2 regions of the Brenneria roseae subsp. americana genome follow, and region 2 is predicted to be linked to the other one. Evidence: riboswitches for the same ligand, from Rfam matches in the RefSeq annotation. Region 2 holds a riboswitch; the other holds the start of a gene.

Region 1 (7,910 bases), on a different contig from region 2:
AGATTATGGGAAACCATCAGCAGCGTGAGTTGGCGATCCAGACAAATCTCGTCGAGCAGTTCCAGCATTTCCAGGCGCAATGCGGGATCGAGCGCGGAAAACGGTTCATCCAGCAGCAGAATAGGGCGCTGGCGGACCAGACAGCGAGCCAACGCGGCCCGCTGCCGTTGTCCCCCTGAAACCTGTGACGGCAGACGGCTGAGCAATGTCGTCAATCCAACCTTGTCAGCAATGTGCCGCAGCGTTTCCCGCTGTGTGTCATTGAGACGCAGACCGGGGTTCAGGCCCAGCGCAATGTTTTGCTCGATAGTCAGATGGGGAAAGAGGTTATTTTCCTGAAACAGGATCGAGACCGGCCGTTTGGCGGGCGGCGTATGCCGATGTTCTTCGCCATTCAAACGCAATGTGCCGCTGTCTGCCATCAGAAAGCCGGCAATCAGATTCAGCAGCGTGCTTTTCCCCGCTCCGCTGGGGCCGAGAATAGCAACACGTTCGCCGGATTGAACGTGGAAATCAAAGCGCATGGGAAAGTGCTGATAGAGGTATGTCAGCTTATCAAGAGCGATCATGACGACCTGCCAGTTTTTCAATCAGGGTGAATAACGTAAAGCAGATAAGCATCAGTAACAGTGCGGTCACGGCGCCATCGGCGCTGCGATAGGAACCAATCTGCTGATAAAGATAAAAAGGCAAGGTGCGAAACTGCTCACTGCCGAACAATGCGATAACGCCAAAATCCCCAATCGACAATACGCTGGCAAAAGCCAGCGCCTGCGCCAGCGGCTGTTTCAGCGCGGTCAGTTCGATAATTTTTAAACGCCGCCAGCCCCGCAGATCCAGCGACAGGCAGAGCTGATTATAGCGTTCGGCTACGTCGTACATGGGATTTTCCAGCACTTTGAGCGCGTAGGGGATCGCCATCAGCGCGTTGGTCATCACGACTAACGCATAAGGGGAGTCCGGTAATCCCACCGTATTATTCAGTAACAGGAAAAAACCGGTCGCGAGCACAATGCCGGGCATGGCGAGGATCAGCATGCCGCTCAGGTTCATCAACTGACCGTACAAAGGTTGTTGGCGCAACTTCAGTTCCCGGCTGCTCCAGAGCAACATCATGGTCAGGGCAAGACACAGCAGACCTGCGCTCAGCGCAATACGCAGTGAGGTAAACAAGGTTTGCCACAAAACAGGCTGTTGCAACACGGCGATCAGTGAAAGATTAACGCCGTCAACAACCACCGCCAGCAGGGGCGGGGCCACTAAAAGCAGTAACGCGCCAATCAGCACGCTGTCACAAAACTGGCTCAACGGGCTGTCCTGCGGGTTACGCCATACTAACTGCTGGGTGCTGCCGACCGGCAAGATACGGCCCAGGCGCTGGCTGAGCAGCACCAGCCCGAGACAGCAGCTCATCTGGATTAACGCCAGTAACGCGGCGCGCGAGGGATCGTAATCAAAGCTCAGCGCCTGATAAATGGCCAATTCAATGGTGGTTGCCTGTGGACCGCCGCCAAGAGACAGCACGGTGGCAAAACTGGCAAAGCAAAGCATGAAAATCAGTGCGGCCGTCGGCAAAATTTGTCTGCGCAGTGCGGGCCATTCGACGATACGCAAATGCTGCCAATCATTCATGCCCAATTGAGCAGCCAACTGGCGCTGCTCTGTCGCAATACTTTCCAGCGATTGCAATAACAGGCGGGTCGCCAGCGGTAGGTTAAAGAAAATATGCGCCAGCAGAATGCCTTGCAGACCATAAGGTGAAAACGGGTAGGGCAGGCCTAAAAATCCCAGTAGCTGCGCCAGCCAACCTTGCCGGCCATACACGCTGAGCAGACCAAAAACGGCGACCAGCACGGGCAGCACCAGCGTCATGGCGCAGAGTCGCAATAGCCAACGGTAGCCGGGGAAACGGCGACGGTACAAGGCCCTGGCGAGGAAAATGGCGGGGACGGTAGAAAGCAGTGCGGACAGGAATGCCTGCCAGAAGGTGAATCGAATGACATGCCACAGATAGCTGTCCTGCCATAAGGTCTGCCACTGGCTGTCGGGGGCCTGTAGCCATAGCGCCCCGAAAGCCAGAACGGCGACTGAAATTAACAGCGTAGCAGCCAGTAATCCCGGCCACAGACTTCCTGCGGTCAGTGGCTGACTGCGCGTTGCCATGCCTGAATCCAGTTATTCCTTTGCTCCGCCACCTGTTGCGCGCTGTATTGCAATGCTTTCTCCGGTACAGGGAGGGTTGCGAATCCAGCCGGCAATTCGGTTGGGATAACCGGGTACATCCAGTTGGTCGTGGGAATCGCCTGCTGGAATGCCGGACTCAGAATGAATTGCATAAAACGTTTTGCCAGTTCCGGCTGTTTGCTGGCGGCCAGTTGCCCGGCGACTTCAATTTGCAGGTAATGCCCTTCACTGAAATTCGCGGCCGCGTAATTCTCTTTTTTCTCTTCAATAATGTGATACGCCGGAGATGTTGTATAGCTGAGTACCAGATCGGCCTCGCCTTTCAGGAACAGACCGTAGGCTTCGCTCCAGCCTTTGGTGACCGTAACGGTTTTTTTCGCCAGTTTCTGCCACGCCTGCGGAGCCTGATCGCCATACACTTGCTGCATCCATAACAGCAGTCCCAAACCCGGCGTACTGGTGCGCGGATCTTGATAAATCACTTTCCACGCTTCCGGACTGTCGATCAGCTCATGCAGGCTTTTGGGGGGATTCTTCAGGGTTTCTTTGTTGTAAACAAACGCAAAATAGCCGTAGTCGTAAGGGACAAACGTCGTGTTGTTCCACCCGCCAGGCACGTTAACCGCGCTGGTATCCAGATCGTTTTTTGTGAACAGGCCGGTCTGTTCCGCAGCCTGCAACAGGTTATTGTCCAGCCCTAAAATGATATCCGCCTTGCTGTTTTTACCTTCCATCCGCAGGCGGTTCAGCAGCGAGGCGCCATCTTCCAGCGCGACAAAATTCAGTTCGCACTCGCACTCTTTCTCAAACGCGGTTTTGATTACCGGACCCGGTCCCCATTCAGAGGCAAAAGAATCGTAGGTATATACGGTGAGCGCAGGTTTGGCGAAGGCCGGTGCGGAAATCAGTAAAAGACAAGGCAGGCTTTTTTTCAGCATGGCTGCCGAACGTTTTAATAACGATATATTTAACACTTTGCACTCCTGAGCATCATGGGGTGGCAAAGGTCTTTGAGTCAGCAATGAGCACTCTCAAATCCCTTCGCCGGTATTAACCGGATCAGGTTCGACGGGTGTTTTCTCAGCGAAAAATCTCGCGCCAATGTCAATCTTGTGGCGAAACATGTTCCGCACCCCGTTGAGAACGTCCCATTGTAAAGGGTTCAGGGGGGCAGGGGAAGGTTCTCAGTTTTCTGGCGGCGCAAACCAGGCTGATTTGAAGTCAAACCAGCCCAGCATATTCATTCTGATGCCTCGCATACTGCGCTGCCCCTGAAGTTTCAGCCAGTGATGGAGTAAAGGGTGTAGTTGGCCGCTGTTGACCAGCTTATCGCACCACTCTGCTATGGACAGGGTGTGATTGCGCCATTGCTGTGCATCATGGTGCAGATCGCTATCCAGACAGTGTTGCATCAGCGGCAGTTCATACAGCATCGCGAACAGCGAGAATTCGAGCGGTAAATAGCAGTTCACGCTACTGAACCAGATATCGCTTTCAATATTTCCCTGATACCAGTCTTCATAACTGACGATCTGTACGTGTAGCTTTACGCCATGTTTTTCCAGCAGCTTACTCATGATTTCACTGAGTATCCGGTACTCAGGATGTTCCTGATAAAAGGTCAGCGTAATTTGCTTAAGTCCCTGCGGCATGGGCAGCGGCTTGTCAGGCTGATGATGGTGCCAGCGTGGCAGCAGGCTATAGGCCGGTGACCAGTCGAGCTGACGGATAGCATCGGCGTGGCTCAGCAGGGCGATGGGGTTAAACACCTGCCAGAGCCAGCGGCGGATTTCCGGGCGTTTAGCCAGCGGAGAACGTTTATCGAACAGGATGAAATAGCAACCTTCCTCCATTCTGCTTTCCAACTGTTCATTGTGGGAATCATCGGACTGCAATTTGACGGAAACGGTCATTTCTTCCGGTCCTTCCGGCAATACCCAGATATTCACTTCATCAATAAGGGTCCGATAGCCAAAATAGTCATCGAACGCGCGTATTTTCATATGGCTGTTGTTATTGCTCACGACAGTGTAAGGACCGGTGCCAATGGGGCGTCGGGCAAAATCGGGCAGGGTTCGCCACTCCTGCGGCAGGATCATGGCGGGAACGCTGCCAAGCAGCCACGGCAGCCAGTGGTCGGCGCTGTGCAACTGCACATCAATCACAAAAGGCATCGGCGAGGTGACTTTTTTGATGTGAGAGAACAGCGGCAGTTCGGTTAGTCGGGTAAGCGAACTGATCACATCGTCCATCGTCAGCTCACGACCATGATGAAAACGGATAGAAGGACGCAGGTAGAATCGCCAACGCAACGGTTCCAGCATTTGCCAGTGATGCGCCAGATCGGGTTTTAGTTCCCCGTTTTCCTCATTTATATTAGTCAACCCGCTGAAAATTTGCCGGGCTATATGCATTTCCGAACGTCGTAATGCCGATCCTGGCAGTAGATTACACAGCGGGCGGTAATAGAGGATTCGCAGAATGTGTTTACCTTGCCGGAAACTGCGGCCAAGGTGGGCAAGCAGCATCTGACGTACCGTTTCTTTGTCGCCGACAAGCTGTACTAACTGATCGATGCGATCTTGCTCCAGTAAATCTTCTGCACGCTGCTGTTGCAGGGCCAAACCGGTATAAATGAACGCAAGCTGCGAGCGTTTGCCCCTGCCCGCTTCCGCCTGCCAGGTCAGCCATCCTTGCTGCTGCATCGCTCCCAGAAGAGAACGGATATGGCGACGTGAACAGCTTAAGACGCCGGCCAACTCTTGCAGCGTGGTGTCGGTGGTTTGTCCTTGAAAGTGTTGCCACAGACGGATGAACTGCTGTTGCAGACGGTTGGAAGACATAAAAGAGGAACTCCAGACCTTAAAGTCATCAATTTATCTTTCCCTATATTACGCCGATACTTTTACATAATGAAAGCGCGGAGGTGGCTTATGGCGATTTCACAGTTGTATCGGTTCTATCGGGTTTATCTTTCGACGTGCAAGGCGAAATGGCTGCGTTGGATGTCTGCTCAGCAGCGAGTGGCATTATTGCAACAGGCAACGCAGTGGCAAATTGTGGAGATGTCGGAAGAGGAATACCGTCACTGGATCTAGCGGTGGGAGAAGGTAGAGAAACATTCTGAGTAATGGTGCTTTTCACCAGCCAGCGAAACCTTTCGCTGGCTTTTTTTATGCATTTTTCCCCGTTGTGTCGAGTATTTTATCGACATTCTGATATTGATCATTAAGTAAAGAGTAGTAGTGGCTCAGTTTGTCTTTCTGGCTGGCGTTGCGTAGTTGTAATGCCAGATTGATGGCGGCAAGTTCCCTGGCATTGTCAGCGATTGCTTGCGGTATCTTCTTCTGTTTTGCAAGCCAGTCTGCAACTTCACCCCAATCCCACAGCGGAGAAGACCCCTTCAAACGCTGGACGGGAGAAGGAAAATCGCCAGCGCCGCGTTTCCCGTCTTTTAACAGCGCAATCGCCTGGCGTGACATAGCTGATAATGCGGCGATATCGCTGAGCCCAACCCATGCCGCGTCAACGGATTGGACATGGGCATTAATACCCGCAGACTCAATATCGCGAATGGCGCTCATTATCGCATCGGAAAAATCGGGACTTTCTCGATCAAATTCGAGATAGACGGTATTGCCGTAAAAACAGATCAGAGCATCATCGCAACCGCTGGAAAAAAGCGCATTTTCCAATCCTGTTGTTTCGGCGGTAACGCCCGATAGCGTGAGAGAAAAGTGATAGGTTGTCATGCGTTCCCCCATTAAACGGTTTTCTCGCTTAGTTTTTTTTCAATATTGCCAGACAGCTATCGACCTTACGGCAGATTTGTTTTGCATGATTTTCCGGATTTGACGGCGTGGACCAGATACTCATCATGTGGTCGTGATGGTTCTGTGTGCCGCAAATGAGCCTGCCAAAAGCATGACCGTTGCTGGGGTGAAATCTCCATCCCTGCGCTAAAGCATATTCAATGGCTGCCTGAATATGCTTATTCGGGTGTTTTTTCATCTTCATCCTGAATAATGAAATTAGGGTAATTGTAGTGTTGACAAATGTCAATATTACGCGGATATTAAATGAGAATGAAGTATAATTTATTTATTTATCAATTTGTTGCAATAAATAAAATACTGCGCGCCGCTTCGCAAATAGCGTTGCCGGGAAAAAATCGCGGAACACAGGGTTTATTCATGGGCGTAGTTTGATAAACGGCATGAAAGCCTGAATGGCGTTACGGATTGGCCGCCCCTGTCGCCAGAAATCATGTCCAGCGTCAGGGGCGGTTTTTAGAGAGGAACTAAACGTATCAGATCAATGCAGGAACGACGGCTGTTTTTGCTCGTAATCGGCGATAGAATCCTCGTGCTGCAACGTCAGCCCAATACTGTCCAGCCCGTTGATCATGCAGTGACGGCGGAAGCTGTCGATTTCAAATGGATAACTTTTCCCGCCGGCCAATACGGTCTGGTTCTCTAGATCTACGGTGAAAGTAATGCCTTCTTCACCGTCGACCAGTTTGAACAACGTATCAATATCTTCTTCGCTCAGCGTGACCGGCAGCAGTTGGTTATTGAACGAGTTACCGTAAAAAATATCGGCGAAACTCGGTGCGATCACCACCTTGAAGCCGTAATCGGTCAGCGCCCACGGCGCATGCTCGCGCGATGAACCACAGCCAAAGTTTTCACGCGCCAGCAGAATGCTGGCGCCTTTATAGCGTGGCTTATTCAGCACGAAGTCAGGATTGGGTTCCTGACCTGCTTCATCCAGAAAACGCCAGTCGTTAAACAGGTGCTGACCAAAGCCGGTTCGTGTGACCTTTTGCAGAAACTGTTTTGGAATGATGGCGTCGGTATCGACGTTAGCGGCATCCAGAGGAACCACCAGACCGATATGTTGCGTAAATTTAGCCATGTTGGTCTCTCTCTTAATTCAACTCGCGGATATCGGCAAAATGCCCCGTCACAGCAGCAGCGGCGGCCATCGCCGGGCTGACCAGATGGGTGCGTCCGGCACGGCCCTGACGCCCTTCAAAGTTACGATTACTGGTTGATGCGCAGCGTTCGCCGGGGTTCAGACGGTCATTGTTCATCGCCAGACACATTGAACAACCGGGCAGACGCCATTCGAAACCGGCTTCGATAAACACTTTATCCAGCCCTTCCAGTTCCGCCATGGTTTTAACCGGGCCTGAACCAGGTACCACAATGGCCTGAACGCCCTGAGCAACCTTACGTCCTTTGGCAATCTCGGCCGCCGCGCGCAGGTCTTCGATACGCGAGTTGGTGCAGGAGCCGATAAACACTTTATCAATCGCAACGTCTGTCAGCCTAATGCCGGGTTGTAAATCCATATAGGCCAGCGCCTTGGCGGCGGAAGCGCGTTCTACCGGATCGATGAACGATTCAGGGAACGGAATGATCTGATCGACGGCGATAACCTGACCCGGGTTGGTGCCCCAGGTAACCTGAGGTGCTATCTGGGCCGCATCCAGCGTGACAATGGTATCGAACTGCGCGTCGTCGTCTGACTTCAGCGTGCTCCAGTAGGCGACTGCCGCATCCCAATCCGTGCCTTTCGGCGCAAATTGACGTCCTTTCAGATAATTGAACGTGGTTTCATCCGGTGCGACCAGACCGGCTTTGGCGCCCATTTCAATCGCCATGTTGCACAGCGTCATACGGCCTTCCATGCTCAGCGCCTGAATGGCCTTACCACAGAAT
Region 2 (7,910 bases):
AATGAAACGATCTATCACAATGTGAATAACGGCGTGTACAAAACGGGCTTCTCCAGAACGCAGGAAAGCTACGATCTATCGGTTACCGCCCTGTTCAGCACCTTGGATGAACTCGAAAAACATCTGGCAACCCATCGCTATATTGCCGGTAATACCCTGACCGAAGCGGACTGGCGTCTGTTCGTTACGCTGGTTCGTTTTGATGTCGCCTACCACGGCGCCTTCAAATGTAATCTGCGCCGTATTGAAGATTATCCGAATCTGTCGAACTACCTGCGCGAACTTTATCAGTGGACGGGCATAGCGGAAACCGTCAACATCGACCATATCAAAGCCGGTTATTACGGCATTTTATGGCTGAATCCTACCGGCATCATTCCAAAAGGTCCGATGGTTGATCTGTATCGTTTGCATAATCGCGAACAACTTGGCAAGTCGGTTATCGCCAGCCGTTAATCGCCATCATCGCGCCCGTGAGGCAATGCGACTTCGCGGGCCGTCACACTTGATGCACATCAAAGAATAGGCCTACTTTTTGTAGACCGTCTGCTGCATTTTTTGCTTATTAGCGCTAGAATCGCCGCCTTTACTGCTCCCGCCGGGAGCAGCCTGACTTGTGATCAGAATCGAGAGCCCTCCCATGTTCAAACCGGAATTACTTTCTCCGGCCGGTACGCTGAAAAATATGCGTTACGCCTTTGCCTATGGCGCTGATGCGATTTATGCCGGTCAACCCCGCTACAGCCTGCGAGTCCGCAACAACGAATTCAACCACCAGACGCTGGCGCAAGCCATTACGGAAGCGCACGATCTGGGTAAGAAATTCTATGTTGTGGTCAACATTGCGCCCCACAACGCCAAGCTGAAAACGTTCCTGCGCGATCTGCAACCCGTCGTTGATATGGGGCCGGATGCGTTGATCATGTCCGATCCCGGCCTGATTATGCTGGTACGGGAAAACTTTCCGCAGATGCCGATTCATCTTTCCGTTCAGGCCAACGCCGTGAACTGGGCCACGGTGAAGTTCTGGCAGCAAATGGGGCTAAGCCGCGTGATTTTATCCCGCGAGCTGTCGCTGGAAGAGATCGAGGAAATCCGCAGACAGGTGCCGGAAATGGAGCTGGAGATCTTTGTCCACGGCGCCCTGTGCATGGCCTATTCCGGGCGTTGTCTGCTGTCTGGCTACATCAACAAACGCGACCCCAATCAAGGCACCTGCACCAACGCCTGCCGCTGGGAATATAACGTACAGGAAGGAAAAGAAGACGACGCGGGCAATATCGTCCACCAGCATGAACCCATCGCGGTGAAAAACGTTGAGCCGACGCTGGGTATCGGCGAGCCTACCGACAGAGTCTTTATGCTGGAAGAAAACCAGCGCCCCGGCGAGTACATGAGCGCGTTTGAAGACGAGCACGGCACCTACATTATGAACTCCCGCGATTTACGCGCGATTCAGCATGTAGAACGCCTGACGCAAATGCAGGTTCATTCGCTGAAGATCGAAGGCCGCACCAAGTCCTTCTACTACTGTGCCCGCACCGCCCAGGTGTATCGTCGTGCTATTGATGACGCGGCCGCGGGGAAACCCTTCGATCCGACGCTGTTGCAAACGCTGGAAGGTCTGGCCCACCGCGGCTACACCGAAGGCTTCCTGCGCCGCCACGTCCACGAGGATTACCAGAATTACGACTACGGTTATTCTGTTTCCGATCGCCAGCAGTTTGTGGGGGAATTTACCGGCGTGCGCCGTGACGGTCTGGCAGAAGTGGCGGTAAAAAACAAATTTTCCTGCGGCGACAGTGTGGAAATGATGACGCCCGGCGGCAATATTCAGTTCACCCTTTCAGCCATACAAAATGCCAAAGGTCAGGCGACAGACGTCGCGCCGGGTAACGGACACATTGTCTATTTGCCGGTTCCCGCCGACATTGCGCTGGAGTACGCGCTGCTGTTGCGTAATTTGCCCGGCACCACCACCCGCAATCCAAACGCCAAATAGTCCGGTATGACAACCGATTGCCGCCGGTAATCGGTTGTCAACGCATGACGCACCTTCGTCGTTACCGGGCCCGGCAGGCAAAATCACCGATAAAGAGCGATGAAATATAGCCGGTATAACCACAAACAACATGGTTTTTGACAAATATTAGAATCGGATCACATCAATGACTCATCCTTCTGGTTAGTATTGCGTTGCTGAGAAAATCTAGAACGAAAAATAAGCGTAGTGATACTACTAGGAACCACCTCCTTGGCCAGCTCAATCTCCCTTGAGCTGGCTTTTTCTTTATCTGCCCCTTAACATATCTCCCGTCGCCACACGATCCTGACGTCACGCGAGTCCCCACGGCGCTCAATTCACCGATTCTTCTGATACCTGTGTTGGTATTTCCTGACTATGATTATCAGGGTTCAATCCGCCGCCTTTCATCTGAACGCCCTGATATGGAGAATGCTATGGATAAACGCCCGATGACTTTACTGATTCTGAACGGGAAAAGCGCAGATAATGAGGAACTTCGAGAGGCGATTGGGGCGCTGCGTCAGGACGGCTATCATCTGGATGTACGCGTAACCTGGGAATTTGGCGACGCACAGCGCTATGTAGAAGAAGCAATCCGCCTGAAGGCCGACAATGTGATCGCCGCAGGCGGCGATGGCACGGTTAATGAGGTTGCGGCAGCGATTGCCAGACAACCGGAAGGACGGCGCCCTTGCCTTGGCATTGTTCCATTGGGAACCGCCAATGACTTCTCGACCAGTTGTCAGATCCCCATCGACCTGCACCACGCGTTGACGCTGGCCATCAAAGGCCGGGCAACGGCGATCGATATGGCGAAAGTGAATGACGAACACTATTTCATCAACATGGCGACAGGCGGATTCACCACGCGGATTACCACAGAAACGCCTGCCAGGATGAAATCGGCGTTGGGGGGAGCGTCTTATGTGCTCCATGCGCTATTCCGCATGGATATGCTGCAATCCGAACGCTGTGAGATCCGCGGTCCGGACTTTAGCTGGTCGGGCGATACGCTGGTCATTGCCGTGGGGAATGGCCGTCAGGCAGGCGGAGGACAACAGCTTTGCCCGGAGGCATTGATTAACGACGGGTTTCTGGAGCTAAGCGTGCTTTCCGCGCAGGAGCTGCTGCCCAATATGCTACAGACGTGGTTCACCGGCAGTGAAAACCAGAACATGATTTCCGCTACGCTACCCTGGCTGGAAATCATCGCGCCAGACGAGATGACATTCAATCTGGACGGTGAACCGCTCAAGGCAAAACGTTTTCATATCGAGGTGTTGCCCGCCGCCATTCAGTGCCGTTTGCCGCCACAGTGCGCCCTGTTGGGATAACGGGCCGCCTATCGATATAACCGGAATCGGGATTATTCGCGTTTCAGCCGGTTGCTGTTTGCCAGATAGAGCGTCACCACCAGCAACAAAATTGCACCCGAGTATATCAACGTGTCACTCGGGCTTTTGTGGTCGACAATAATCAGCCGGATAATCGCGGTAATACCGATATAGATAAAATAGCGCAGCGGAAAATGATATCCGGCCTGGAAATATTTCACGATCAGCGCAATAAACTCAAAATAGAGGAAATAGATAACAATACCTTCGATCAACTGATAGGAAGAGTCCCTCTCGTTGCTGAACAATAATACTCTGGCCAGATGAATGGTTTCCTTGGCCAGAAAAATAACCAATATGGTGGCCAATAACAGTAATCCGACATTGAGTATCGTCTGAAGTATTTTGGCGATCATGATGCCACGTGTTGAACCTGCCATCGCCTTTCCCTCACTGCTGTTTAACGTCTGCTGGTACTGCCTGCGCTCTTGCTCGCCTGCAAGGTTATTGTTCTTATGTGTCACTACTGCCTCTGATCACGATTTACCGACTACTTGTTTATCATCGTGCCGCACGGCCTGAACCCGCGCCACAATGCCAACGGCTTATACTTGTTGTCCTCTTCAAATGCAAATACAGGAATGAAGAAATCAAGGCAAAGCGAGTCACCACTTAATGAGCAACTCGCTTATTTATCAGCAAAAATTACCGGGAGTATGTCAGGATGTCCATGAATTCAGATTATTTTATCCAGGTGATTTTCTTATTCCTTTCTTTCACCACCAGCGATAGAAATGATGTACCGGCCCGATCCCCTGCCCGACCTCCAGCGAATCCGCCTGTTGCAACGCCTGTTGTAGATACGCTTTGGCTTCTCTCACCGTATCCGCCCAGGACGCATGCCGTGGCCGCAATGCCGCAAGCGCGGCGGAGAGGGTACACCCGGTGCCATGTGTATGTCGGGTATTGACTCGCGGGGAGGTAAAACGCAGCGGCGATGCCTGCCGGCTGAACAACCAGTCAGGGCTTTCCTCTTCGCTCAGGTGTCCGCCCTTCATCAAAACCGCCTGACATCCCATTGCCAGCAACGCTTCCCCCTGTTCGACCATCTCCCGCTCGCTGGCGGCAGGCTGACAATCAAGCAGCGCCGCGGCCTCCGGCAGGTTCGGCGTAATCAGCGACGCCAGAGGGAGCAATAAACGCCGCAGCGCCTCCACGGCCTCGGACGAAAGCAGCGGATCGCCGCTTTTCGCCAGCATAACCGTATCCAACACGACGTAAGGCAGCGGGTAATGATGCAACCGTTCGGCAACGGCTTCAACAATGTCCGCCTGCGCCAACATCCCAATTTTGGCGCTATCAATACGGACATCACTCAACACCGAATCCAACTGGGCCGCGACAAAGGCGGGTTCAATCCGGTAGACCGACTGTACGCCGCGCGTGTTCTGCGCCACCAGCGCGGTAATGACCGAGGCGCCATAAGCCCCTAGCGCGGAAAACGTTTTTAAATCCGCCTGAATGCCCGCGCCGCCGCTGGGATCGGTGCCCGCGATCGTCAGTGCGTTAATCCGTTTCATGCCAGATCCTCCGCACGCAGACCATAAAGCCGATCGAGAAAGGCCGGGATAAAACTGCCCGGTCCCTGGGCCTGTAACGCAGCCAGTTTGCCGGCCAGCGACATGACATAGCAGGCGGCCGCCACATGTTGCAACCGATCGCCGTCAAGCGCACAGAATCCCGCCACTACTGCGGATAAGGCACACCCTGTTCCGACGACGCGAGTCATGATTTTATCGCCGCCGTTAATCGAAAAATCCCGCTCACCATCGGTGACGTAATCGATTTCTCCCGTCACGGCGACGACGGCTGACAGACGGCGCGCCAGATCGCGAGCGGCCGGCAGCGCACTTAACGAATCGTTGGTACTGTCCACACCTCGTCCCTGTGCGTTCAGCCCGGACAGCGCCATAATCTCCGAGGCGTTTCCACGCACAGCCGCCGGTTTCAGAGCTAGCAACTCATGAGAAAACTGCGTGCGGAACGTCAGTCCGCCGACGGCGACGGGATCAAGCACCCACGGCGTTCCCGCCTGATTCGCACTGTGAACCGCAGCCAGCATGGCATCTGCGCGATCCCGCTCCAGCGTCCCCACGTTAATCAGCAGCGCATCCGCCAGCGCGCTGAACTGCGCGGCTTCGCCGGGATCGACCACCATCGCGGGCGACGCGTTCAACGCCAGCAGGACATTCGCCGTAAACGACTGCACCACATCGTTGGTCAGACAGTGTACAAGCGGAGACAACGCATGAAATTGTGTTAGACAGGCCGCCGCACAGGCAGCAGGTAGAGGGACAGGTCGAGTATTCATCATTCTCCCAACCGGCGTTCAAGAAGGCGGTAACCGGTTGGGGAATACCGTGACTTCCCTCCGCTGGCATTATCCAGTTCAGGTAATACGGGTATTTCTCAGCCATGCGTTACCGCACGGGCACCCCGAGTCATTTAATTCACGTTAATATGGATACGATCGAGCAATCGACCGCCAGCCATATCGTTTTATAGTATGTCTAACAAACAGGCCGGCAACAATCCCCATTTATCGCTCCGCGGGCAAAAAATCCGAGCGGCCTGACGGCAAGCCGGGCTTCAGCGCACGCAGGAATAGTGACGGCCAATCTGCGCGGCGGCGTTGACCAGACTCCGATCGCTGCCGCGAGGCCCAATCAGAGAAATCCCCAGCGGCGCGCCCTCTTTTTGCGCCAGCGGCAGATTAACCTGCGGTACGCCGCACAGTACGGCAATCGCTAACAGATGATGAGACAAACGCCGGGTTTCTTCGATATCAGCATCATTCGCGTTCAGCAGCGGCGCAATATCCGGCACCGTGGGCAAGACCAGAATACGATTGCCCGCCAGCGCCTGCCAGGCCGCGCGAAAACGCTCACGAACAGCACAGCTAGTAAGATATTGCTCATCGGTCACGCTTTCACTCCAGGCGAAACGACCGGCAACATCCGGCCCCAGGACCAAGCCATCGCGCTTTATTCTTTTCCCCTGCGCCAGCCAGGCTTCGCGTCCCTGAATAAAACGGAAGGCCCAGTAAGCGTCCTCCAGCGCAGGAAGCTGTCCGGCTAGCGGCGCCAATTCGCCGGCGACGGCCTTGATCTGTTCCAGCGCGGGCAACAGCGCCGCCTGCGATGCCGCGGGCAGTAACGCAAACAGCGCCTCGCAAATCACCCATTCCGGCCGGGCGGGCAGCGGCGCGTCGTCCTCACCCAGCAGGCACTCCCCGACCCGAGCGAACAAGTCGGCGTCGCGGGTAAAATAGCCCGTCGTATCCATACTCGGACAAAGCGGCTGACAGTCTTGCAGAGAAATCCGACCGTGGCTGGGGCGCAATCCGTACAGGCCGCAGTAACTCGCCGGCGTGCGAACCGAACCGCCGGTATCCGTCCCGAGGGCGAAATCGCACAGATGGTTAGACACCGCCGACGCCGAACCCGATGACGATCCGCCGGGAATGCGATCGGGCGCCGCGCCGTTACGCGGGGTGCCATAATGCATATTCTTGCCGCTCATGGAGAACGCCATCTCGTTGGTATGGGTTTTCCCCACCAGTTCCGCCCCCGCATCCAGCAGCCGCTGCACCGTCGGCGCCGTGCGCTGTTTTATCCCCGACATGGCGAGCACGTGAGGATTGCCGCCCCCGGTCGGATAGCCCGCCACGTCAAACAGATCCTTCACCGCGAACGTAACACCGGCCAGCGGGCCGTGCGGCGCGTGCCCGACGGCAACCGCCGGGTAGGGCATAAAAGCGAACGCATTATCCTGCATAGTGATTATTCCTTCATTCATGACGCCGGATCGCTCAGGCGATCTGCCATCCAGTGATGACAACGAATCTGATGCCCGGCGGCCACGTTCTGTGAAGCCGGCAGTTGGCTGCGGCACACATCGCTGGCGCGCGGGCAGCGGGGAGAAAAAGCGCACCCGTCGGGTAAGCGCGTCAGGTCCGGCGGCGAGCCGGGAATACTGACCAGCCTTTCGCCTTTTCTGAGCCCGTCTTTCGGCCGGGTGCTCAGCAGCACCTGGGTGTACGGGTGGCGGGGATTATTCAATAGCTCCTGTAGCGGCGCCTGTTCGACAATGCGGCCGCCGTACATCACGGCAACCCGGTCGGCCACCTCGACGGCCGCCCCGATATCATGCGTCACGAAAACGATTGAAAGACCGAGGTCCTGCTGTAACTCGCGCAGCAGGATCAGAATCTGGATTTGCACCGTCGCATCCAGCGCGGTCGTCGGCTCATCGGCCAGCAATAACTGTGGCTGGCACGACAACGCCAGCGCGATCATCGCCCGCTGACGCATCCCGCCGGACATTTCATGCGGATAGGCGTCGAGCCGCTGTTCGGGGCTGGGAATGCGCACCCGGCGCAGAGCCTCCAGCGCCGCAAGCCGCGCCTCGGCATAAGACAACGGACGATGCTGGCGCAGCGCTTCGATGATTTGCGCGCCGACGGTATAGACCGGATCCATCGCCAGCAA

Evidence for each region. Region 2 has a riboswitch for thiamine pyrophosphate ahead of thiM (hydroxyethylthiazole kinase). Riboswitches for the same ligand answer to the same signal wherever they lie in the genome.
Region 1: linked by a shared signal. The riboswitch ahead of thiB (thiamine ABC transporter substrate binding subunit) and the one ahead of thiM (hydroxyethylthiazole kinase) in region 2 are both predicted to bind thiamine pyrophosphate.

What each region holds. Positions count from the first base shown of each region.
Region 1 covers NZ_QDKJ01000001.1:176,637-184,546, forward strand. Annotated here, with positions in the region: gene thiQ (thiamine ABC transporter ATP-binding protein ThiQ) at 1-569, opposite strand, end outside; gene thiP (thiamine/thiamine pyrophosphate ABC transporter permease ThiP) at 556-2,163, opposite strand; gene thiB (thiamine ABC transporter substrate binding subunit) at 2,139-3,122, opposite strand; TPP riboswitch at 3,203-3,331, opposite strand; gene sgrR (HTH-type transcriptional regulator SgrR) at 3,369-5,027, opposite strand; gene sgrT (glucose uptake inhibitor SgrT) at 5,118-5,282, shown strand; gene B4923_RS00805 (helix-turn-helix transcriptional regulator) at 5,358-5,936, opposite strand; gene B4923_RS21020 (hypothetical protein) at 5,965-6,195, opposite strand; gene leuD (3-isopropylmalate dehydratase small subunit) at 6,499-7,101, opposite strand; gene leuC (3-isopropylmalate dehydratase large subunit) at 7,115-7,910, opposite strand, start outside.
Region 2 covers NZ_QDKJ01000011.1:82,208-90,117, reverse strand. Annotated here, with positions in the region: gene B4923_RS14660 (glutathione S-transferase family protein) at 1-456, shown strand, start outside; gene trhP (prephenate-dependent tRNA uridine(34) hydroxylase TrhP) at 641-2,002, shown strand; gene yegS (lipid kinase YegS) at 2,461-3,360, shown strand; gene psiE (phosphate-starvation-inducible protein PsiE) at 3,393-3,800, opposite strand; gene thiD (bifunctional hydroxymethylpyrimidine kinase/phosphomethylpyrimidine kinase) at 4,137-4,940, opposite strand; gene thiM (hydroxyethylthiazole kinase) at 4,937-5,731, opposite strand; TPP riboswitch at 5,770-5,869, opposite strand; gene B4923_RS14625 (amidase) at 6,010-7,197, opposite strand; gene B4923_RS14620 (ABC transporter ATP-binding protein) at 7,215-7,910, opposite strand, start outside.